Regions from separate parts of the Isoptericola jiangsuensis genome, predicted to be linked through region 4. Evidence: riboswitches for the same ligand, from Rfam matches in the RefSeq annotation. Region 4 holds a riboswitch; each other region holds the start of a gene.
What was found. Region 4 has a riboswitch for thiamine pyrophosphate ahead of thiC (phosphomethylpyrimidine synthase ThiC). Riboswitches for the same ligand answer to the same signal wherever they lie in the genome.
Positions count from the first base shown of each region.

Region 1: it holds a riboswitch for thiamine pyrophosphate, as region 4 does, so the genes downstream of both, thiO (glycine oxidase ThiO) here and thiC (phosphomethylpyrimidine synthase ThiC) in region 4, are expected to answer to the same signal.
Region 2: it holds a riboswitch for thiamine pyrophosphate, as region 4 does, so the genes downstream of both, thiD (bifunctional hydroxymethylpyrimidine kinase/phosphomethylpyrimidine kinase) here and thiC (phosphomethylpyrimidine synthase ThiC) in region 4, are expected to answer to the same signal.
Region 3: it holds a riboswitch for thiamine pyrophosphate, as region 4 does, so the genes downstream of both, ATJ88_RS16735 (thiamine ABC transporter substrate-binding protein) here and thiC (phosphomethylpyrimidine synthase ThiC) in region 4, are expected to answer to the same signal.

Region 1 is NZ_PDJJ01000001.1:1,020,302-1,024,046, forward strand. Features, by position in the region: gene ATJ88_RS04670 (ThiF family adenylyltransferase) at 1-73, shown strand, start outside; gene ATJ88_RS04675 (thiazole synthase) at 143-964, opposite strand; gene thiS (sulfur carrier protein ThiS) at 975-1,217, opposite strand; gene thiO (glycine oxidase ThiO) at 1,214-2,446, opposite strand; TPP riboswitch at 2,437-2,541, opposite strand; gene thiE (thiamine phosphate synthase) at 2,643-3,290, shown strand; gene guaA (glutamine-hydrolyzing GMP synthase) at 3,416-3,745, shown strand, end outside.
Region 2 is NZ_PDJJ01000001.1:2,041,240-2,044,984, reverse strand. Features, by position in the region: gene ATJ88_RS09240 (ABC transporter ATP-binding protein) at 1-291, opposite strand, end outside; gene ATJ88_RS09235 (hypothetical protein) at 449-1,858, shown strand; gene thiD (bifunctional hydroxymethylpyrimidine kinase/phosphomethylpyrimidine kinase) at 1,874-2,725, opposite strand; TPP riboswitch at 2,717-2,809, opposite strand; gene ATJ88_RS09225 (CNNM domain-containing protein) at 2,885-3,745, opposite strand, start outside.
Region 3 is NZ_PDJJ01000001.1:3,717,257-3,721,001, reverse strand. Features, by position in the region: gene ATJ88_RS16745 (PAS domain-containing protein) at 1-540, shown strand, start outside; gene ATJ88_RS16740 (DUF4235 domain-containing protein) at 566-847, opposite strand; TPP riboswitch at 927-1,031, shown strand; gene ATJ88_RS16735 (thiamine ABC transporter substrate-binding protein) at 1,089-2,177, shown strand; gene ATJ88_RS16730 (ABC transporter permease) at 2,194-3,745, shown strand, end outside.
Region 4 is NZ_PDJJ01000001.1:895,795-899,539, reverse strand. Features, by position in the region: gene thiC (phosphomethylpyrimidine synthase ThiC) at 598-2,349, opposite strand; TPP riboswitch at 2,345-2,449, opposite strand; gene ATJ88_RS04050 (MaoC/PaaZ C-terminal domain-containing protein) at 2,797-3,231, opposite strand; gene ATJ88_RS04045 (FAS1-like dehydratase domain-containing protein) at 3,231-3,692, opposite strand; gene rpmG (50S ribosomal protein L33) at 3,719-3,745, opposite strand, start outside.

The DNA.
Region 1 (3,745 bases), 120 kb from region 4:
CGTCGCCGCCGTGGCCCGCGAGGCCGGGATCGACGCACGGTCCGTCGTCGGGGGCCTGCCGGCGCTCGGGTAGCGCCCGCCCCGGGCTCCCCGCTGGCCGCGAGCCCGGCGTGTGGTGGTCCGTGGCCCCGACGGCGGCCGGTCAGAGCGCGAGGTCGAGCCGGCCCTCGGGGGACGAGCTGGCCAGCGCGCCCTCGCGGCGCGGGATGCGCCCGGCCCCGGCGGCGAGCCGCCCGGACTCCACGGCGAGCCGCATCGCCCGGGCCATGCGCACGGGGTCCTCGGCGCGGGTCACGGCGGTGGCGAGCAGCACGCCGTCGCAGCCGAGCTCCATGGCGAGCGCCGCGTCCGACGCCGTCCCGATGCCCGCGTCGAGGATGACGGGGACCTGCGCGGCGTGGGTGACGGCCTCGATGTTGCGCGGGTTGAGGATGCCGAGGCCGGAGCCGATGGGGGCGCCGAGAGGCATGACGGCTGCGCAGCCGACGTCCTCCAGGCGCCGCGCGAGGATCGGGTCGTCGTTCGTGTACGGCAGGACGACGAACCCGTCGCGCACGAGCGCGTCCGCGGCCTCGACCAGCCCGAGCGGGTCGGGCAGCAGGGTGACGTCGTCGGCGATCACCTCGAGCTTGACCCAGTCGGTGCCGCAGGCCTCGCGGGCGAGCTGCGCGGTGAGCACGGCCTCGCGCACGGAGAAGCACCCGGCGGTGTTGGGCAGGGCGCGGATGCCGAGCCGCTCCAGCAGGCCCCAGATGCCGGCGTCGCGTGCGGCCTCGGGCGTGGCGGCCGCGGCCACGCGGCGCAGGGCGACCGTCGTCAGGGCGGTGCCGGACGCGACGAGCGCGTCTTCCAGGAGGAGCAGGTTCGCGGCGCCGCCCGTGCCCATGACGAGCCGGGAGCCGATCTCGGTGCCGGCGACGACCAGCGGGTCCTGCACGGTCGTGGGGGTGACGGTCTCGCTCATGGTTCCTCCTTCAGCCGCCCTGGACGGCGGTGACGATCTCGACCCGGTCCCCGGCGCGCACCGTCGTGCGGTCCCACGCCCCGCGCGGCACCACGACGTCGTCGACGGCGACGGCGACGCCGCGCGGGACGCCGTCGACCACGTGGCCGGGCAGCAGGCGCGCGACGACGTCCGCGACGGGGACGGCGTCGTGGCCCTCGAGGTCGAACGGGGCGCCGTTGACGAGCGCGCTGGTGCTGGCGGGGGCGGTCATGGGCGGGCTCCGTCGGGGGTGCGGGGGTCGGTGTCCTGGCGGGTGAAGCGGCGGGGGTCGCAGGCGCGCAGCGCGGCGACGGTCGCGGCGGGGTCGGCGGCGGTGCGACCCACGTCGAACCAGGTGCCGGTGAGGCCCGCGACGACGACGTCGGCGGTCAGCGGCGCCATGAGGATGCCGTTGCGGTAGTGGCCGGTGGCGAGGTGCAGGCCGGGGACGTCGGTGGGGCCGACGGCGGGCAGGTGGTCGGGCGTGGTGGGGCGGGCGCGGGGCGTCACCTCGACCAGCGCGGCCTCGTCGATCGAGGGCAGCAGCACCCGGGCGTCGCGCAGCAGCGCGTACACGCCGCCGGCGTCGGCGCGGCGGTCGTCGGGGCGTTCCAGGGAGGTGGCGCCGATGACGAGCTCGCTGTGCCCGGTCCACGGCCCGTCGGACGCGGTGGTGCGGGCCACGACGTACACGGGGCGGCCCTGCACGAGACCCCGCACGACGTGCGTCGGGGCGAGCATGGGGTCGGCCTGCAGCCGCAGGGTCTGCCCCTTGACGGGACGCACGGGCAGGCTGACGCCGCGGACCCCGGCGAGCAGGGGCGCGGACGCCCAGCCCGCGGCGACGAGGGTGGTGCCGGCGCGGTGGCGGTGCCCGGCGTCGTCGACGACGCCGACGACACGTCCGCCGGGCTCCTGCTCGAGGTGCACGGCGGAGCGGTGCACGAGCTCGCCGGCAGGGTGCTGCTCGACGGCGGCGCACAGCGCCCGGTGCGTGGCCCGCGGGTCGACGGCGTGGTCGCCGGGCACCCATGCGGCGGCGGCGAGGCGCTGCCCGAGCAGGGGCTCGTGGCGACGGGCCTCGGCCACGGTGAGCTCGTGCGAGGTGACCTGGTGACGGGCGTGCAGGTCGACGACGCGGCGCAGCAGGGCGGCGTCGGCCGCGTCGTACGCCAGGGTGAGGGTGCCGGACTCCCGCAGCCCGACGCCGATGCCGGTGGAGGCCTCGAGGTCGGCGGCGAACCGCAGCCAGTGCGACGCCCCGGCGAGGTGCAGGTGCAGCGCGGCGCTCTCGGCGAACTCCGCCTCGGTGGCGGGGGCGAGCATCCCGGCGGCCGCGTGGGTGGCGCCGTCGCCCGGGACGGGGTCGAGGACCGTGACGGCGAGCCCCGCCTCGAGGGCGCGCCAGGCCGCGGCGAGACCGATGATCCCGCCCCCGACCACGACGAGGTCGCGTTGCATGAGGTGCTCCCTTCGCTGGCATGACCCAGATCAGGTTCGACGGTCGGCGCCCACGCGCCCTCTCAGCCCTGCGCAGGGCTCCCGTGCTCGGCCCACCCTACCGGCCCGCGTCGGGCCCGGTGACGTGGGCGGACGTCGACGGTGCCGGGGCGGCGGCCGGTGGCCCGCGCCGCGGACGACGCTAGGCTCGCGGCTCGTGACCGCCGTCGACGCCCGCACCCGCCTGGCCGCCGCCCGCCTCTACCTGTGCACGGACGCCCGTGAGGAGCGCGGCGACCTCGAGGACTTCCTGCACGCCGTGCTCGCCGGCGGGGTGGACGTGGTGCAGCTGCGCGACAAGTCGTTGGACGTGGCCCGCGAGCTGGAGCTGCAGGAGGTCGTCGCCCGGGTCGCGGCGGAGCACGGCGCGCTGTGGGCGGTCAACGACCGGGCCGACGTCGCCGGGCTGACCGGCGCCCCCGTGGTCCACATGGGGCAGGGGGACCTGCCGACGTACGCCGTGCGCACGCTGCTCGGCCCGGACCCCGTGCTGGGCCGGTCCACGCACTCGGCCGCGCAGGCCGCCGCCGCGGACGCCGACCCGGGCGTCGACTACTTCTGCGTGGGGCCGCTGTGGGCCACCCCGACCAAGCCGGGCCGGGACGCCGTCGGGCTCGACCTGCTGCGCGCCGTCGCCGCCTCGGACCCGGCGACACCCTGGTTCGCGATCGGCGGGATCGACGCCGAGCGCCTGGACGCCGTGCTCGACGCCGGGGCGACGCGCGTCGTGGTGGTGCGGGCGATCACGCGGGCCGCGGATCCCGAGCGGGCGGCGCGCGAGCTGCGCGACCGCCTCGCCGGCTGACGTCGCCCCGGCGCCCCGACCGCCGCCGTCGCGCCACGGGCGGCCCGACCGGCGGGCCCGCGGGTATGACCGAACCGACGCCGGGACCGGCCGGAGGCGTGCGCGCGGGCGACTATCCTGGTCCGGTGACGTCTCCCGCCACCACCCCCGACAGCGACCCGATCACGCCCCGGCCTGTTCTCGTCGTCGACTTCGGCGCCCAGTACGCCCAGCTCATCGCCCGCCGCGTGCGCGAGGCCAAGGTCTACTCCGAGATCGTGCCGCACACGTTCACGACGGAGCAGATGCTGGCCAAGGACCCGGCCGCGATCATCCTGTCCGGAGGGCCGTCGTCGGTGTACGCCACGGGCGCGCCGTTCGTCGACCCGGCGCTGTTCGAGGCGGGCGTGCCCGTCCTCGGCATCTGCTACGGGTTCCAGGCGATGGCGGCGGCGCTCGGCGGCACGGTCGCCCAG
Region 2 (3,745 bases), 1.1 Mb from region 4:
GAGCCCCAGGCCGAGGACGGCGAGGGTGGGCCACACGAGCGCGCCACGGTCGCCGGTCGCGACACCGGCGGCGAGGGGGCCCTCGACGAGCGCCTGGAGGACGCGCGGGATGGCGAGCGCCGCGAGGCTGGCGCCGAGGGCGGCCACCAGGCCGCCGATCAGCCGCGGGAGCGCGGGGCGGACGAACGGCAGCAGGCGGCGGAGCGAGGCGAGGGTGCTGAGCTCGGAGCCGGCGGGGGCGGCGGAGGGGCGGGCGACGGCAGGACCGTCCGGGTCCGGGGTGGGGGTCATCGATGTCCATTGTGGCACCGCGAACCCTCTCGATTGCCTCGGCACACCGATGCTGGGCACCCCCGGCCGGCGGCGCGCCCACCTTCCCGTCGCCACCGGCGGCACCCCCCGGGGACGGCGCGCCCGGGGCCCCGGGGATGCCCGTACGATGCCGGGCATGGGTGGAGCAGCGATCGTCGGACTGGTCACGGGTGCGGTGCTGGTGGTGACGGCCCTGGTGGCCGTGGTGGCGTGGTCGGTGCGCCGCCGTCGTACGCGCGACGCCGCCACCGCCGCCGAGCTCGACCGGCTCGGCGTCCGGGCCGGGTCCGCGCTGGTGCGCGCCGACGAGCGCGCCCGCCTCGCCGAGGACGAGCTGGCGTTCGCCGAGGCCGAGCTCGGCACGGAGGCGACCGCGGACCTCGCCGGCCACGTCCGTCGGGCCCGCGAGCACGTCGGCGAGGCGTTCCACCTCAACCAGCTCCTGCACGACCACGTCCCCGACACCGACGCCGAGCGCCGTGAGTGGTCCGCCCGCATCCTCGGGCTGTGCCAGGACGCCGAGGCCGTGCTCGACGCGCTCGAGTCCGGGCTGGCCGACCGCCGCCGCACCGCGCGGTCGACCCCGGCGGCGCTCGACCGGATCGCCGCCGACGTCGAGCGGGTCCGAGCCGCCCTGCCCGAGGCCCGGACCGACCTCGACGAGCTCGCCGCGCGCTACGCGCCCTCCGCGCTGCGGCCCGTGGCCGACAACCCCGCCCAGGCGGAGCGCCTGCTGGAGTTCGCCGGCCGCGGCCTGGCCGCAGCCCGCCGCAAGCTCGACGACGGCGAGCCCACCCAGGCCGCCGCGACCGCCCGCGCGGCCGACGAGTCGGTCGTGCGGGCCCAGGGGCTGCTCAAGGCCGTGCGCGACTTCGAGGCCGACGCCCTGACGGCCGAGGCCGCGCTCGGGGCGATGGTCGCCGAGTCCCGCAGCGAGCTCGCGCAGGCCCGCGCCCTGCCCGCCCCGCAGCGCGCCGGCGCCGTCGAGGTCGAGGCCGCCGCCACGGCGCTCCAGGCCGCGCTCGACGACCTGCCGGCGCCCGGGGAGCCGCAGGACCCGGTGGCGGCGCTGACCCGGGTCCGCGAGGCCAACACCGCCCTCGACGACGCCGTGCGCGTCCGCCTCGAGTCGGAGGACCGCAGCCGCCGGGCCACCGCCCAGCTCGCCCCGGCCCTCGACGACGCCGAGCGCCAGGTGTCCGCCGCGCGCGCCGTCGTCGACGACTACCGGGCACCCGTCGGGCCCGACGCCCGGACCCGCCTCGCCGAGGCGCAGCGCGAGCTGTCCGCGGCCCGCGCCGTGTCCGACCCGGAGCGCGCGGTGGACGCCGCCCGACGTGCCGCCGCCCTCGCCGCCGAGGCGGCGACGCTCGCGCACCGCGACATCGCCCGCACGCACGCCGGTCAGCACTGGGGTGCCCAGCACGCCGGCGGTCAGCAGTGGGGCGGCCACGGCCCGCGCGGCGGCTCCGGCGCGTTCGGTGCCGTGCTCGGCGGCATGGTGCTGGGCGGCATCCTCGACGACATCGGTGACATGTTCGACTGACGCGCGGCCCGCGGGTCAGCCCGCCGGCACCGCGACGCCCCGCAGGTGGGCGAAGTGGTCCACCGGGCCGCGCCCCGTCCCCACCTGCAGGTCCGCGCCGTGCCGCAGCGCGAGCGTCAGCCACTCCTTCGTGGCCGCGAGCGCCGCTCCCCAGTCGCCCGTCGACACGTACCGGGTCACCAGCCCGCTGGACAGCGAGCAGCCCGTACCGTGCCCGGCCCTCGTGCGCACACGCGGCGCGACGAGCTCCGTCCGGGGGCCGTCGGCGTCCACGAGCGCGTCGGGCGCGTGCGGGCCGCCCAGGTGACCGCCCTTGGCCACCACGAGGACGTCGTGCCGGGCGGCGAGCGTGGCCGCCTGGTCGAGCGCGGCGTCCCAGTCCCCCGCGACCGGCTCGTCGAGCAGCGCCGCGAGCTCCGGAAGGTTCGGCGTGACGACGTCGGCGTGGCGCAGGAGGTCCCGCACGGCCCCCTCGGCCGCGTCGTCGAGGAGCCGGTCCCCGGACGTCGCCACCATGACCGGGTCGAGCACCACGGGCGGCCGGGCGCCGTGCTGGTCGGCCAGCCACGTCGCCACCACGCCGGCGACGTCCGCGGTGGCCAGCATGCCGATCTTCACGGCGTCGAGCGTCACGTCCGCCGTCAGGGTGGACAGCTGCAGGGCGAGGAAGTCGGGCGGTGGCACGTGCACGCCGGTCACCCCGCGGGTGCTCTGCGCGGTCAGCGCGGTGACCGCGGCCATGCCGTACCCGCCGGCGGCGGCGATCGACTTCAGGTCGGCCTGGATCCCGGCGCCGCCGGACGGGTCGGACCCGGCCACCGCCAGGACGCGCGGCACGGGCGGGGCGGGCAGGGGCAGGTGGGTCATGGGCGACATCCCTCCGTCAGTGCGAGCTGCCTCAGGTTCGACGGGTGTGATCTCAGCGCCGTGGGCGCACCCCGTGTCGTGGCGCCACCGTAGCGCGACGGGGGCGGGCGACCCGCCGGTCGTCCGCCCCCGTCGCCACCGCACCGCTCGGCGCCCGCGTCACGCGGGTCGCGGGACCACCCGGCCGAGGACGTCGTGGAGGGTGACCACGCCGACGACCACCCCGTCGTCGACCACGACGGCCAGCTGTTCGCTCACGCGACGCATGCCCGCGAGCGCCTCGTGGACCGGGTCGTGCGACGTGACGACGTGGACGGGCCGGGCGAGGTCGGCCGCGGCGCGCGCCGGCGGCTCCAGGAGCGTGTCGCGCACGTGCACGACGTCGGGCCGGCCGGGGTCGCCGGACTGCACCAGGATCCGCAGGTGCCCGCTCGCGCGCGCGGCCGCCTGCACGTCGGCGACCGTCGCCGTCCGCGCGACCGCGGTCGGGCGGCTCCCGGGCCGCAGGAACGACCCGACGGTGCGGGTGGTGAGGTCGATCGCCCCGGCCAGCGGCGAGCGCACGCTGGCGTCCAGCACGCCGACCCGTGCCGAGTGCTCGACGAGGTGCCGGATCGTCGCGGCGTCGTGACCGCCGACCGCGGCGCTCTCGACCGGCTCCACCCCGACGCGTCGGACGAGCCGGTTCGCGACGGCGTTGGCGAAGGCGAGCACCGGGCGGAACGGCCACACGTACCAGCGCGCCACGGGGGCGACGAGCACGGCGGCGCGTTCCGGGTGGGCGATGGCCCACGACTTGGGCGCCATCTCGCCGACCACGAGGTGCAGGAACGTGACCGCCAGCAGCGCGAGGGCGAAGGCGAGCACGTCGGCGAGCCAGGCGGGCAGGCCGGTGGCCGTCAGCACGGGGGTGAGCCACGCGTCGACCGCCGGCTTGGTGACGGCGCCGAGCGCGAACGTGCACACGGTGATGCCGAGCTGCGCCCCGGCGAGCATGGTCGTCAGCTCATGGGTGGACCG
Region 3 (3,745 bases), 2.8 Mb from region 4:
ATCGACGTGATCCTCGCCCGCACCCACCCGGACGACAGGTCCCGCCTGTCCCGCACCGCCGCGGTCGCACTGCACGCCGGGCGCCCCTTCGCGAGCGCGCACCGCATCGTGGACCCGCACGGCAGGTCCCGGTCCGTCGTCGTCACCGGGCAGGGAAGGCACGAGGACGACGGCACGATCGTGCAGGTCGTGGGCTACGTGCTGGACGTCAGCCCGGTGACACGGGAGGCACTCGACCGGGAGGCGCAGCGGGCCGTGGGCCGCGCCCTGGTCTCGGCCGCGGCGGTCGAGCAGGTCAAGGGCGCGATCATGGTGACGCGCGGGCTGGCGGAGGCCGACGCCGCCGACCTGCTCGGCGAGGCCGCGGCACGCGCCGGGGTTCCGTTGCAGGTCGCGGCGTCCCAGGTGGTGGTGGCGCTGCAGCACTCGTCCGGGGACCCGGCCGAGCGCCTCGAGAGCGCCCTGGCGACGGTGCACGCGGTCGACCGACCCCGGGGGCACGAGGCCCAGCTGGCCCGGCGTCGCCTGCACGACGCCTGACCATCGGGCCCCGGCCCGTCGGCGGTCAGACGACCGAGACCTTCTGCGCCCGACGGTCGACGGCCTTGGCGACGCCCTGGCGGGCGAGGCGGCGCGCGAGGACGGCGACGCCACCGGTGACGGCGGCGAACGTGATCGCCTGGACGACGGGGATGTCGTCCGCGTCGAGGTCGATGGGCGCGTCGTTGCCCGTGGCCTTCTCCCACACGAACTTGATCAGCTTCTGCGCGACCCAGCCGGCGGCGAACGTCGCCGCGACCGTCCCGACCTTGAGCGCGAGGGACGGTTCGTTGTGATCGAGGTCCACGGTTCTCCTTCGGTCGACGTCGTCCGGCGGCGGTCCCGCCGGACCGGTCCACCGTAGCGTGCGCGGGCGGTAGGCTCTCAGGGAACGACAGGGGAGCGCCGTGCGGCGCTGAGAGTGCGGACCACCGCAGACCCTCGAACCTGATCCGGTTAGCACCGGTGGAGGAAGTCGGGCTTCTCGAACCCGTCGTCCGTCGGACCGGCGGGCGACGGACCCCCTCCCGCACGTCTGAGGAGGACACATGAACATCCGTCACCGCCGCGCCGTCACGGCCGCCGCCGCCGTGGGGCTGCTGCCGCTGCTCGCCGCCTGCTCGGGGGACGACGCCCCGGCCGGGACGACGTCGTCGAGCCCGACGGGGGACGCGCCGCTCTCCGGCACGGTCACGCTGGTCACGCACGACTCGTTCGCGCTCAGCGACGGCCTGCTGGAGTCGTTCGAGCAGGAGACGGGCCTGGAGGTCGAGCAGGTGGCGGCCGGCGATGCGGGCACGCTCGTCAACCAGCTCGTGCTGACCGCGGACTCGCCGCTCGGCGACGTCGTGTTCGGCGTCGACAACACGTTCGCGTCCCGTGCGGTCGAGGCGGGCGTGTTCGAGCCGTACACGCCGGCCGACCTCGACCCGTCGGTGACGGCGCTGGTCGGCGAGGGGCTGGAGGGGCTGACGCCGATCGACCAGGGCGACGTGTGCCTCAACGTGGACACCGCGTGGTTCGACGCGGAGGGCGTGGAACCGCCGTCGACGTTCGAGGACCTGCTCGACCCGGCCTACCGCGACCTGACGGTCGTGGCGAACCCGGCGACGTCGTCGCCCGGCTTCGCGATGCTCCTGGCGACCGTCGCGGCGTTCGGGGAGGACGGCTTCGAGCAGTACTGGACGGACCTGGGGGCCAACGGCCTGAAGGTGACCGAAGGCTGGTCGGACGCCTACTACGTCGACTTCTCGGGTGCGGGCGAGGGCGGGCAGCGTCCGGTCGTGCTGTCGTACGCGACGTCGCCGGCGTTCACGGTGACCGAGGACGGGGACGCGACGACGACGGCCGCCCTGCTGGGCACGTGCTTCCGCCAGGTCGAGTTCGCGGGCGTCCTCGCGGGGACGGACAACCCGGAGGGCGCGAAGGCCCTGGTGGACTTCCTCGCGTCCGCCGACGTCCAGGCGGACGTCCCGGCGAACATGTACATGTACCCGGCGGACGCGACGGTGGAGCTCCCGGCCGAGTGGGCGCAGTTCGCCCCGCAGGCGGACGAGCCGTTCGACGTCGCCCCGGCGGACGTCGCGGCGCACCGTGACGAGTGGATCCAGCAGTGGACGACCGCGGTCATCGGCTGAGTCGCAGGGTCGTCCGATGGAGGTCCGTCTGAGCCGGAGCCCCCGGGCGGGGCGGTTGCCCCGCCCGGGGGCGGGCGCGTGGCTGGGCTGGGCCCTGGCGGCGGGCCTGCCGTTGCTGTTCCTCGGGGTGTTCTTCGCGTGGCCGGTGGTGACGCTGGTGGGGCAGGGCTTCCTGGTCGACGACGGCGCGGGCGGGCGGACGCCGGACCTGTCGGGCTTCGCGGAGGTGCTGTCCCAGGAGCGCACCTGGCGGGTCGTCGGGCAGACGCTGGCGCAGGCGGCGGCGGGCACCGTGCTGAGCGTCCTGCTGGGACTGCCGGGCGCGTACGTGCTGTACCGGTGCCGGTTCCCGGGGCGGGCGCTGGTGCGGGGGCTGGTGACGGTCCCGTTCGTGCTGCCCACGGTGGTCGTGGGCGTCGCCTTCCGGGCGGTGCTCGCCCCGACGGGCCCGCTGGGGTTCCTGGGGCTCGAGGAGAGCTTCGTCGCGATCGTGGCGGCGCTGGTGTTCTTCAACTACTCGGTGGTGGTGCGGACGGTCGGCGGGCTCTGGGAGCGGCTGGACCCGCGGGCCGAGGAGGCCGCGCGGGCGCTGGGCGCGACGCCGTGGCGGGCGTTCCGCACGGTGACGCTGCCGGCGCTGGGCCCCGCGGTCGCCTCCGCCGCGGCCGTGGTGTTCCTGTTCTGCGCGACGGCGTTCGGCGTCGTGCTGGTGCTGGGCGGGATGCGGTACGGGACGATCGAGACGGAGATCTGGATCCGCACCACCCAGTTCCTCGACCTGCGGTCCGCGGCCGTGCTCAGCGTGCTGCAGCTGGTCGTCGTGTCGGCTGCGCTGCTGGTGAGCTCGCGGCTGCGGGCCCGCCGGGAGGCGGCCCTGCACCTGACGAGCGACCGCTCGGCGGCGCACCGCTGGCGGGCCACCGCCGCGGACGTCGTCCCGACGCTCGTCACGGTGGTGGTCGTCGCGGGCCTGATCGTGCTGCCCCTGGCCGGGCTGGTCGCACGGTCGTTCCGCGGGCCCGACGGGTCCTGGGGTGTGGACAACTACGTCGCCCTCGGCACCACGGGGGGTCGCAACGCGCTGTCGGTGACGGTGTGGGAGGCGCTCGGCCACTCGCTGCGCACCGCCCTGCTGGCCGCGGCGATCGCCGTGGTGGTGGGCGGGCTGGTGGCGCTGGTCGTGTCCCGGCGGCCGCGGTCGCCCGGGCTGCGGCGCGCCGTCGGCGGGCTCGACGCGCTCTTCATGCTGCCGCTGGGGGTGTCCGCGGTGACGGTCGGGTTCGGGTTCCTGCTGACGCTCGACCGCCCGCTGGGGCTGGACGTCGACCTGCGCACCTCCGGGCTGCTGGTCCCGATCGCGCAGGCCGTCGTGGCGGTCCCGCTGGTCGTCCGGACCGTCCTGCCCGTGCTGCGCGCGATCGACCCGCGCCTGCGCGAGGCAGCCGCGACCCTGGGGGCGCCTCCCGGCCGGGTGCTCGGCACCGTCGACGTGCCGCTCGCCGCCCGCTCGCTGGGCCTGGCCGTCGGGTTCGCGTTCGCGGTGTCCCTCGGCGAGTTCGGGGCGACGT
Region 4 (3,745 bases):
ACTGTCCATTCCCGGACCGCCATCCGAGACGCCCACCCCTGTGACCCTGACCACTCGCGCCCGGAACGACCGAGCGCGGGCCCAGCGACTCAGCGCAGGTTCCGGTGACTCAGCGCAGGTTCCGGTGACTCAGCGCAGGTTCCGGTGACTCAGCGCAGGTTCCGGTGACTCAGCGCAGGTTCCGGTGACTCAGCGCAGGTTCCGGTGACTCAGCGCAAGTTCGTGCGAGTCAGCGCATGTCTCGGCCACCCAGCGGGAGACGCGAACTGCACCGGATACCGCGACCCGGCCGCACCCGGTCCTCGGGCGGGTGCCGGGCAGGCACGACCACCCACGCGACGGTAAAGGTCGGCGGAGGACGTCGCGCGTCGTCGTCCACCCCGAAGTGGAGGGCGCCCTGCGCCCGTGAACGCGACGACGCGCGACGTCCTCCGCCGACCGGAACCGAGCCGCACGACCCGGCACACCACCCGCAAGAGGCCGCGCTGACTCGCGAAGACGTGCGCTGACTCGCGAAGACGTGCGCTGACTCGCGGGAGTCCGCGCTGACTCGCGGGAGTCCGCGCTGACTCGCGGGAACGTGCGCCGACTCGCGGGCTACCGGACCGGGACGGTCGGCGTCGGGAGGTACACCTCACCGCCGGAGGCCCGGAACTCCGCCGACTTCGCGGCCATGCCCTCCTGCGCGACGTCGACCACGGCGCGCTGCGCCCCGGCGTCACCGAACTCGTCGCGGATGTCCTGCGAGATGCGCATGGAGCAGAACTTCGGCCCGCACATGGAGCAGAAGTGCGCGGTCTTCGCGGCCTCGGCGGGAAGGGTCTCGTCGTGGTACTCCTCGGCGAGCTCCGGGTCGAGGGACAGGTTGAACTGGTCGCGCCACCGGAACTCGAAGCGGGCCTTGCTCAGCGCGTCGTCGCGGGCCTGCGCGCCGGGGTGCCCCTTGGCGAGGTCGGCGGCGTGCGCGGCGATCTTGTAGGTGACGACGCCGGTGCGGACGTCGTCGCGGTTCGGCAGCCCGAGGTGCTCCTTGGGGGTGACGTAGCAGAGCATCGCGGTGCCGTAGCGGGCGATCTCGGTGGCGCCGATGGCGGACGTGATGTGGTCGTAGGCGGGCGCGATGTCCGTGACCAGCGGCCCGAGCGTGTAGAACGGGGCGCCGTCGCAGAGCTCCTGCTGACGTTCCACGTTCTCGCGCACGAGGTGGAAGGGGACGTGGCCGGGGCCTTCGACCATGACCTGGACGTCGTGGCGCCAGGCGCGCTTCGTCAGCTCGGCGAGGGTGTCGAGCTCGGCGAACTGGGCGGCGTCGTTGGCGTCGGCGATGGAGCCGGGGCGCAGGCCGTCGCCGAGGGAGAACGCGACGTCGTAGCGGGCGAAGATCCCGCAGAGCTCGTCGAAGTGGGTGTAGAGGAAGTTCTCCTGGTGGTGGGCGAGGCACCAGCCGGCCATGATCGAGCCGCCGCGCGACACGATGCCGGTGACGCGGTTCGCGGTGAGGGGCACGTACCGCAGCAGGACGCCGGCGTGGACGGTCATGTAGTCGACGCCTTGCTCGCACTGCTCGATGACGGTGTCCCGGTAGATCTCCCAGGTGAGGCGGGACGCGTCGCCGTCGACCTTCTCGAGCGCCTGGTAGATCGGCACGGTGCCGATGGGGACAGGGGAGTTGCGCAGGATCCACTCGCGGGTGGTGTGGATGTCGTCACCGGTGGACAGGTCCATGACGGTGTCCGCGCCCCACCGGGTGGCCCACTGGAGCTTCTCGACCTCCTCGGCGATCGAGGAGTGCACCGCGGAGTTCCCGATGTTCGCGTTGACCTTCACGGTGAACGCCTTGCCGATGATCATCGGCTCGGACTCGGGGTGGTTGACGTTGACGGGGATGATGGCGCGGCCGGCGGCCACCTCGCTGCGCACGAGCTCGACGTCGACCCCCTCGCGCAGCGCGACGAACCGCATCTCGGGGGTGATGTCGCCGCGTCGGGCGTAGTGCATCTGCGTGACGGTGCGGCCCTCCGTGGCGCGGCGGGGCGGGCGGGCGACACCCTGCCACTCCGCGGACGCGGCACCGCGGCGGCGGGCGCCGCGTCCGTCGTCGGCGAGGTCGCGGGTGCGCCCCTCGTACGTCTCGGTGTCGCCGCGGGCGGCGACCCAGTCCTCGCGCAGGGCCGGGATGCCGCGGACGGGGTCCCCGCCGGGGCCGTCGGTGCGGTAGACCCGGACCGGCGCGTTGGGGGTCCCGTCCGGGGAGTTCGCCAGGGTGATCTCGGTGACCGGCACCCTGATGCCGGTGTGCTCGCACGTCTCGTGGGCGAGCGTGCGGGTGGGGACGACGTCGTGCTCCATGAGTGCTCCTGCTTCCTACGCCGGCATGACCCGGTCAGGTTCGACGGTCCGGACGGCAGCAGTCCGATCTCAGCCCTTGCCAGGGCACCCGTGGGATCGCACGACAACGTAGCACGGGGGGGTGGAGCCGTGACCTGCACGGTCACGACGAGGCCGCGACCAGGACCCGGACGCACGGATCGCGGGAAGCCGCGCTGACTCGCGGGAGACTGCGCTGACTCGCGGGAGACTGCGCTGAGTCGCGGGGAGCCGCGCTGAGTCGCGGGAGACTGCGCTGACTCGCGGGAGACTGCGCTGAGTCGCGGGGAGCCGCGCTGAGTCGCGGGGAGCCGCGCTGAGTCGCGGGGAGCCGCGCTGAGTCGCGGGGAGCCGCGCTGAGTCGCGGGGAGCCGCGCTGAGTCGCGGGGAGGTGCGCTGAGTCGCGGGGACTGTCGTGACCGGCGCGGGTCAGGAGAGGCGGACGACGACCTGGGTGCGTCCGAGGACCTTCGCGCCGTCGTGGGTGACGGTGAGGTCGATGCGGGCCGTGCCGGCCTCCGCGTCGAGGGCGCCGACGGCGGCGCTCACCTCGACGGTCGCGGCGCCGCGCGCCGGGACGGGCACGGGCTTGGTGAAGCGGGTGCCGTAGCGCACGACGGCGCCGGGGTCGCCGACCCAGTCGACGACGACGCCGACGACGGTGCCCATGGTGCACATGCCGTGCGCGATGACGCCGGGCAGGCCGACCTCGGTGGCGAAGGACTCGTCCCAGTGGATGGGGTTGAAGTCGCCGCTGGCGCCGGCGTAGCGCACGAGGGTGGCGCGCTCGAGCTCGACGGTGCGGGTCGCGACGACGTCACCGACGGCGAGGTCCGCCAGCGCGGGACGGGTGGTGTCGCTCATCAGGACTCCTCGCCGCGGATGACGAGGCTGGACGTCACGGTGGCGACGTGCTCCCCGGGGGCGGCGTCGGCGTCCGCCGCGAAGATCTCGCAGCGGGTGCTCACCATGGAGATGCCGGCGCGCTGGGTGACGGAGTCGACGTGCAGCACGGTGACGAGCTCGTCACCGGCGACGATGGGCCGGTGGTGCGTGAAGCCTTCGTCGGCGTGCACCACGCGGGAGAAGTCGATGCCGGCCTCGGGGTCCGAGACGTAGGGCGACTCGGCGCGCTGCGCGACGACGACGGCGAAGGTCGGCGGCGCGACGAGGTCCGGATAGCCGAGACCCCGCGCCGCCACGAGGTCGTGGTGCGCGGGGTGCTCGGCTCCGACGGCCGAGGCGAACTCGCGGATCTTCTCGCGACCGACGGAGTACGGCGCGGTGGCCGGGTACTCGCGGCCCGCGAAGTCAGGGTTCGCCACGACGTCGGGGTGCTCTGTGCCGGAGGTCAGCGGGTCTCGCGGTGCGACGTGTG